2 regions of the Falsirhodobacter halotolerans genome follow, and region 2 is predicted to be linked to the other one. Evidence: riboswitches for the same ligand, from Rfam matches in the RefSeq annotation. Region 2 holds a riboswitch; the other holds the start of a gene.
The links. A riboswitch is a leader RNA that binds a small molecule or an ion and turns the genes downstream of it on or off. The one in region 2 is predicted to bind thiamine pyrophosphate.

Region 1: linked by a shared signal. The riboswitch ahead of thiB (thiamine ABC transporter substrate binding subunit) and the one ahead of thiD (bifunctional hydroxymethylpyrimidine kinase/phosphomethylpyrimidine kinase) in region 2 are both predicted to bind thiamine pyrophosphate.

The regions. Positions count from the first base shown of each region.
Region 1 is NZ_JALJAZ010000001.1:30,615-34,693, forward strand. Features, by position in the region: gene MU449_RS00160 (thiamine/thiamine pyrophosphate ABC transporter permease ThiP) at 1-1,093, opposite strand, end outside; gene thiB (thiamine ABC transporter substrate binding subunit) at 1,069-2,037, opposite strand; TPP riboswitch at 2,065-2,162, opposite strand; gene aroC (chorismate synthase) at 2,260-3,360, shown strand; gene MU449_RS00175 (hypothetical protein) at 3,418-3,708, shown strand; gene pyrF (orotidine-5'-phosphate decarboxylase) at 3,757-4,079, opposite strand, start outside.
Region 2 is NZ_JALJAZ010000001.1:740,218-744,296, reverse strand. Features, by position in the region: gene MU449_RS03980 (efflux transporter outer membrane subunit) at 1-106, shown strand, start outside; gene MU449_RS03975 (hypothetical protein) at 103-267, opposite strand; gene MU449_RS03970 (YeeE/YedE family protein) at 264-1,385, opposite strand; gene MU449_RS03965 (sulfurtransferase) at 1,382-2,302, opposite strand; TPP riboswitch at 2,551-2,655, shown strand; gene thiD (bifunctional hydroxymethylpyrimidine kinase/phosphomethylpyrimidine kinase) at 2,732-3,523, shown strand; gene MU449_RS03955 (FAD-dependent oxidoreductase) at 3,520-4,079, shown strand, end outside.

The sequences.
Region 1 (4,079 bases), 710 kb from region 2:
ACGGGAACAGTCCCAGAAACAGCCCCGTTCCCATCACGAGGCTGGAAGCGGCGAGCGGCAGCATCGCCACCACCTCCACCCACCGCCCGGGTGTGAGAGCCAGCGCGAGCGCCGCCCCCCCCGTCAGCGCGGTGGAGATCAGCGCGATCCCCACCGAACGGCCCGCAGCCCCCCAGACCGATGACGGCAGATCCAGAAGCGCGGGCGCGCCCCGCAGGGCCACCGCCCCCAGCGGTACCAGAAGAAAGGCCGCCGCCGCCGCGATGACCGCCGCGTCCACCCCCATCCGCCAACCCGCCGGACCTTGCGCGACGGCCCGGTCCAGCCCGCGCCCGAAGCCCCCCGGCACCGCGACGCGGGCGGCGATCAGCACCGCCGCGCCGCACAGGGCGAATTGCAGCGCCGACAGGCTGGCCGCGCGGCCCAGATCGAACTGGAACCGCAGCGCCTGATAAAGGGCGAGTTCCAGCGTCGTGGCCTTCGGCCCCCCGCCCAAGGTCAGCGCCACGGCAAAGCTGGTCAGGCAGATGACGAAGATCAGGACCAGCGTGCCGGGCAGAACCTCGACCAGCATGGGGCGTTCCAGATGCCGACGCACCCCGCGCGGGCCGAGGCCAAGGGCCGTGGCCAGCCGAAACCGCTCGGCCGGAATCGCCTGCCAGCCGTGCAGGATCAGGCGCACGGCCAGCGGCATGTTCAGGAACACATGCGCCAGCACCACGCCGTGCAGGCCATAGATGCGGATCGCGGGCAGACCGAAGCCCCCCAGCGTCTGATTGAGGATCCCCGATCGCCCGAACACCGCAAGCAACCCCAGAACCGCCACGATCACCGGCAACAGAAACGGCGCCCCCAGAAGCGCCACCAGCGCCCGCCGCCCCGGAAACCGCCGCCGCGCCAGCGCCCGTGCGACGGGAATGGCAAGGGCCACGGATATCACCGCCGACAACGCCGCCTGCACCAAGGTGAAGCGCAGGGCCGAGAGGTCGGCGCTCCACCCCCCTTCGGCGTGAAGGGCGACGAGGATCAGCGGCCCCAGCGTCAGCGCCAGAACCGCCGCCCCGACGATCAACGCGAGAGCGCGGCCTGCCATTCGGCAATCGCGGCGTCGCGCTGGGCGCGGACATCGTCAGGTGACAGGAAGATGGTTTTTTCGGGGCGCGGAAGGCGGTCGAATCCCTCGGGCAGCGGCACGGCGCGCGCGGGATACATCCAGTTCGTGGTGGCGATGACCTCTTGCGCCGCGGGGGTCAGAAGGAAGGTCAGAAAGCGGTCCGCCAGATCGGGCTGATCGGTGGCGGCCAGTTTTCCCGCCAGTTCGACCTGCAGGTAATGCCCGGCGGGAAAGATCGCGGCGGCCTTGGTGTCGTCCCCTTCGGCCAGAATGTGATAGGCGGGCGACGTGGTGTAGGAGAGAACCATGTCCGCCTCGCCTTCGGTGAACAGGCCATAGGCCTCGGACCAGCCGGGGGTCACGGTCAGGATGTTGTCGGCCAGCGCGGCCCAGATTTCGGGCGCGCGGGGGCCGTATTCCGCCTTGATCCACATCGCCAGCCCAAGACCGGGGGTGGAGGAGCGCGGATCCTGGATCACCACCTGCAGATCGGAGGCGGCCAGATCCTCGAAGCTGGTGGGCGGGGTGATGTCGGTGGTGTGGATGAAGGCGAACCAGCCCCAATCGAAGGGGGCGAAGGTGTCGTCCGTCCAATCGACCGGCAGGTCGGTGTCGGGGATCGTGGCAAGGGGGACGAACAGCCCGCTGTCCTTGGCATCCGCCATCAGGTTCGTATCAAGGCCAAGGACCACATCCGCCGTGCTGCGCGCGCCTTCCAGCTTCAGGCGGGACAGGACGGCGGCGGCGTCGCCGGGGGCGGTGAAGCGCAGCGTGCAGCCGCACTCCGCCTCGAACAGCGTTTTCAACTGCGGGCCGGGACCCCATTCGGTGGTGAAGCTGTCATAGGTCAGCACGTCCAGCACGGGGCGGTCCTGGGCCGTGGCGGCGAGGGGGAACAGGATCAGGGCAAGAACAAGGCGCATGTCATCCTCCTTACATCGGGGAAGACGGCCCTTGCGGCGCACCTTCCCTCCGCCGGGATCAACCGGATCAGGTTCGACGGGTTCGCGTCACGCATCTCAGCCCGAAGGCACCCCGAGGTTAGGAAGGACTTAGGGGGGAAGCCCGGCGCTGTCCAGCGGGAAGCGGGTTTTCCCCGCGCGGGGATTGCCCTATGGCTGAAGGCGACGATCTTGGGGGCGGGTATGAGCATCAACACCTTCGGACATCTGTTCCGCGTGACCACATGGGGCGAAAGCCACGGGCCGGCGCTGGGCGCGACCGTGGATGGCTGCCCCCCCGGCGTGCCTTTGGACGAGGCGGGGCTGCAGGTCTGGATGGATCGGCGCAAGCCCGGCACCAGCCGTTTCACCACGCAGCGGCGCGAACCCGATGCCGTGCGCATCCTGTCGGGCGTGTTCGAGGGGCGGACCACAGGCACCCCGATCCAGCTGATGATCGAGAACACCGATCAGCGGTCCAAAGATTATGGCGAGATTGCGACGGCGTTCCGGCCCGGCCATGCGGACCTGACGTATCACCTGAAATACGGGCTGCGGGATTATCGCGGCGGTGGGCGTTCCTCGGCGCGGGAGACGGCGGCGCGGGTGGCGGCGGGGGGCGTGGCGCGGGCCGCGCTGACGGCGCTGGCGCCGGATCTGACGATCACCGGGATGATGGTGCGCATGGGCGCACATGCGATCGACCGGACGCGGATGGACATCGGCACGGTGGGCGACAACCCCTTCTGGTGCCCCGACCCGGTGATGGCGGCGACCTGGGCCGAGTATCTGGACCAGTTGCGCAAGGACCACGATTCCGTCGGCGCGGTCATCGAGGTTGTCGCCTCGGGCGTGCCGGCGGGGTTGGGCGCACCGATCTATGGCAAGCTGGACACCGATCTTGCGGCGGCGATGATGTCGATCAACGCGGTCAAGGCGGTGGAGATCGGCGAGGGCATGGCGGCCGCCACCCTGACGGGGCGCGACAATGCCGACGAGATGCGGATGGGCCCGGATGGGCCGGAATTCCTGTCGAACCACGCGGGCGGCATCCTTGGCGGGATTTCCACGGGGCAGGATGTGGTGGTGCGCTTTGCGGTGAAACCGACCAGTTCGATCCTGACCCCGCGACGCACCGTCAACGAGGCGGGACAGGAGATGGATCTGGTCACCAAGGGCCGTCACGACCCTTGCGTCGGCATCCGCGCCGTGCCGGTGGCCGAGGCGATGATGGCGACCGTTCTTCTGGACCATCTGCTGCTGGATCGGGGGCAGACGGGCGGGGTGCGCGGCCGGATCGGATAGGGCGGGAACCTTCTCGCGTCTTTGTGTGTTGGGGGGCATAGACAGAGGAGACTACCAATGTCCGACTATCGCAATGACGACCGTCTTGAACGTGAATCCCCGCACGTTGTGCAGCAAGTGCACACGGAGCGTTCCGGAAGTTCGATTTTTCTGATCGTCGCCGCAGTGATCGCGCTTCTGGCGATCCTTTGGTTCGCCTTTGCCGGCGGCAACGACACGACGACGGCCCCGCCCGCACCGGCGGCAACCGAACAGACCGCCCCGACGACCGAAACCACGCCCGTGGTCCCGGATACGACCGTGGCACCAGAAACCGGCACGACGGAGTCGACCACGACTGCGCCCTGATCGGTATGATCTGAAGGGAAGGGGGGCAGCGTTTCGCTGCCCCTTTTTTCATGCGCGGGGAGGAAGGTCGCGCAGAATGGCGCGTGCGGCGGCCTGCGGGTCGGGGGCGGTCCAGACGGGGCGGCCCACGACGATATGGTCGGCCCCGTCGGTGATGGCCTGCGCCGGCGTGGCCACACGCTTCTGGTCGCCCAAGGTGGCGCCGGTCGGGCGCACGCCGGGGGTCACGATCAGCTTGCCGGTCGCCTGGGGCAGGCCGCGGATCATTGCCGCCTCTTGCGGACTGGCGATGACGCCGTCGGCCCCCGCCTCCAGCGCGCGGGCGGCGCGTTCCAATGTGATCTCGGCCAGATCGCCGGGGCGGATCAGGT
Region 2 (4,079 bases):
CGCCCTGGCGCAGGCGCGGCTGGCCGAGGCGGCGGCGATCCGCGACGTGGCGGTGAACTGGGCGACGCTGCAGGTCGCCCTTGGGGCCGGGGCGTTCGCGCGTTAATTCGGCAGCGCGCCGCAGAACCCGCCCGAGGCGGTGACCCCGGACCCCAGGGCCAGCATCGGCGGGGCGACCCAGGGGTTGGGCGGGGCGGCCCGCAGGTCCAGCAGGACGACGGCGGCCACAAGGGCCAGCGCCAGCGGGGCGGTGACGCGGCGGGTCATGCGCGCCCCTCCATTCCCAGCCACGGGCGCAAGCGGACGCCGATCATCGACCCCGCGAACCCGGCGGCGAACCAGACCCAGCCATGCAGGCTGCCGGTGGAGATGCCGGAGAAGAACGCCCCCACATTGCACCCGAACGCCAGACGCGAGGAGTATCCCAGGAGCAGCCCCGCCACCACCGTCGCCACCCAGGCGCGGGCGGGCAGTTTCGGCACCGGCTGCGACAACCCGCCCGTCCGCCATGCGGCGATCAGGAACGCGCCGCCGATCAACCCGATATTGGTCAGCGAGGTGACATCGGTCAGAACGCTGGCCCCAAGCCGTGCGGCATTGCCGGGCGCCGCCCAGAAGCCCGAGGCGGACAGGTCCATCCCCACCGCCTGCGCCCCCTTGGCCACCCACAGGCCAAGGCCATAGACCACCCCCCAGGGTTGGCCCGCCACGATCAGGTTCCCCACCGCCAGCGCCGCCACGATCCCCGCCGCCCACAAAAGGCGACCGGGAATGCGCCGCGTGCCGGGGGCCGCCACCGCCAAAAGCACCGCCGCGACCACCGCCAGAAGGATCAGCGTCACCACAAGCCCGCTTGTGCCCTGCAGCACCAGAATGGGCAACGCGCCCAGATCGGTCCACCACAGCAGGTGATACGACCCCGCAAAGCTGCCGATGGCAAAGAACGGCAGCGCCAGAAGCCCCACCGGATTGCCGCTGCCCGCATTGACCAGCGTGCCCGACCCGCAGCCCAGAACCACCTGCATCGCCGCGCCGAAGACGAAGGCCCCCCCCGCCATGGCCCAGCCAATGGGGGCCTGCGCGCCTACCAACTCTCCCGCATGGGCGGCCAGCAGGGGAAACGCCACGACCGACACGAGCCCGATCGCCAGAAGCTGCGCAAGGATCCCCGACGGGTCGCGCCGCAGGATCATCGCCCGCCACGGCCCGGCGAAGCCGAAGCGCAACCCCTCAAGCGTCATGCCGATGCCAAGGCCAATGGTCAGCAGAAGGCCATAGCGCGCGCCTGCGAAAACGGACACGGCGGCGATCACCGCCACCGCCCCCGCGATCAGCCCAAGACGGGGCGCGATCCGCCCCGCATCCGTCATCGGAACCGCCGTCATCCGTTCGAGCCCCGCACCTGCCGCACAAGATTGTCCCACAGGCTGGGTTCGTTCTGCATGGCGCCGCCCGTCTGGGAATAGCCGACCATGGATTCGGGATAGAGTTTGACGTTGGGCAGGCCCGCCACCTCGGACAGGGCGAACCATTCGGTCGCCGCCCAATGGCCGGTGTTGCAGAAGGACACGACCTCATCCCCCTGCCCGATCCCGGCCTCTGCGGCCACGTCACGCGCCGTGTCGGCCCCCGCCAGACGCGGGGTGCCGTCGAAGAAGCCCGAATGCGGCACGCTTTGCGCCAGGGGCAGCGTTCCCGGTTTCGCCGCCGCCGGATGGGCCTGCGCCCCGTCGAAGAACGGCGTCGGGCGCGCGTCGATCAGGTGGGCCGTGCGGTCGCCCGCGACGATGGCGTCCACCTCGTCGCGCGTGGCCAGCCACTGGTCGGAAAAGGTGACATCCACCGTGGACGGCGTCGGCGCAACGCCCTCGGTCTGGACCGGCTGGCCCGCATCGCGCCACGCATTCATGCCACCGTTCAAAATCGCCAGTTGGCTGACACCGGAGGATTTGAGGGTCCAATACACCCGCGCCGCCGCCCCGAAATCGCTGTCATCCTTGCCCTGGTGCACGACGACCACGGGCCTGTCCAGCGTCACGCCAAGGGCGCGCAGGCGGGATTCCAGCTCCTCCTCCGGGACCAGCGCGCCGGGGTTTTCCGCCGGACCGCGGAACAGGCCGTAAGGCGCGGGGATCGCGCCCGGAACGTGCCCCGCCTCATACCCCGTCTCGCGGATATCGAGGATCAGGGGCGCGGACCCTTCGGCCGCCAGATCGGCGGGGGTCACAAGCGGGCCGATATCGGCAACCGCCAGTCCGGTGGTGCCCAACAGGGCCAGCGTGGCAAGAAGGGTGGTTTTCATGTCGGTCCCCTGACGGTTCGGGTTTGGCGTCATGTTGGGCATTTCGGGTCAGGTGGCAAGATGTGACGCCGGTCCTGCCCCGCCGCGTTCGGGAACGATATTCCACGCTGGCGACAGGCACCCCGGACAATCCCGCCCGAATACCGTCTGAATGGACGAATGTCCCAATCCTGACATGCATGTGAACCAACCTTCTTATTTCGCCCACCCCCGCTTGCATCGGCGGCGACAGGCGGCTAGCGTCAAGGGACTACTCGTTGGGGCGTCCCGTCTGGGGGCTGAGAGGTGCGATGCACCGACCCATCGAACCTGATCCGGGTCATGCCGGCGGAGGGAACGAGTGTGCAGCGACCCGCGCGGGGGACATCCCGCCCGCATATGTTGCAGACCCCCGTTCGTCATGGCCCATTGGCACGAAGGATGGCGGGCATGACCCCCACGGCGATGACGATAGCAGGCTCCGACAGCGGCGGGGGCGCGGGCATTCAGGCGGATCTGAAGACCTTTGCCGCGTTCGGGGTCTTCGGCACCAGCGCGATAACGGCGATCACCGCGCAGAACACGCGCGCGGTCACCCGGGTCGATCCGGTCGCCCCCGCGACGATCGCGGCGCAGATGCGCACGGTGCTGGCGGATATCCGCATCGACGCGGTCAAGATCGGGATGGTGGGGGATGCCGCGGCGATCGCCGCCGTCGCCTCCGCCCTGCCCGACCGGCCCGTGGTGCTGGACCCCGTGATGGTGGCGAAATCGGGCGATCTTCTGTTGCCCGAGGATGCGGTGGACGCGATGGTTGCCCATCTTCTGCCCCGCGCCACGGTGCTGACCCCCAACCTGCCCGAAGCGGCCCGCCTGACCCGCCTGCCGCTGGCCGGGACCGAGGCCGCGATGCTGGAGCAGGCCCGCGCCCTGCGGGCCATGGGCGCGGCCTTCGTCCTGATGAAGGGCGGCCATGCCGAGGGGCCGGTCTGTGTCGATCTTCTGGTGGGCGACGGGGTGCACCGACTGGCCGCCCCCCGGCAGGCCACGCGCAACACCCACGGGACCGGCTGCACGCTTTCGGCAGCCATCGCCGCCGGGCTGGCCCGCGGGCAGCCGATGGAGGAGGCGGTCACCCGCGCGCATCGCTGGCTGCAAGGGGCGATCGCCGCCGCCGATGGGCTGGGTCTGGGCCACGGCCACGGTCCGGTTCACCACTTTCATTCGGGGGGGCCGCAATGATCACCGTTCAAGGCGCGGGCGTCTTGGGCCTGTGCATCGCCACCGAACTTCGCGCGCGCGGGGTGCCCGTGCAGATCGCCGCCCGCCCGCCGGGGCCGGAGGCGTGTTCATGGTATGCGGGCGGAATGCTCGCCCCGTTCTGCGAAGGGGAGACGGCGGAGGAGCCCGTCCTTCGTCTGGGCCAGGAGGCTGTCGACTGGTGGGCGGCGGCGGGCGTGCCCGTCACACGGCGCGGCACATTGGTGATCAGCCCCGCGCGGGACCGGGCCGATCTGGAACGGTTCGCCCGCCGCACGACCCACCATCGCCGCGTGACGGGCGAGGACATCGCCGCGCTGGAACCCGCGCTGGCCGGACGTTTCCGCGAGGGGCTGTTCTTCGAGGGGGAGGCGCATCTGTCGCCCCGCACGGCCCTTTCCCATCTGGTGGCGCGGCTGACCGAAGGGGGGGTCCGGTTCGACGCGCCGCTGGACGGCCGGATCGTGGACACCCGGGGCCGCAGCGCCCGCGACCGCCTGCCCGACCTGCGCGGCGTGCGGGGGGAGATGGTGGTTCT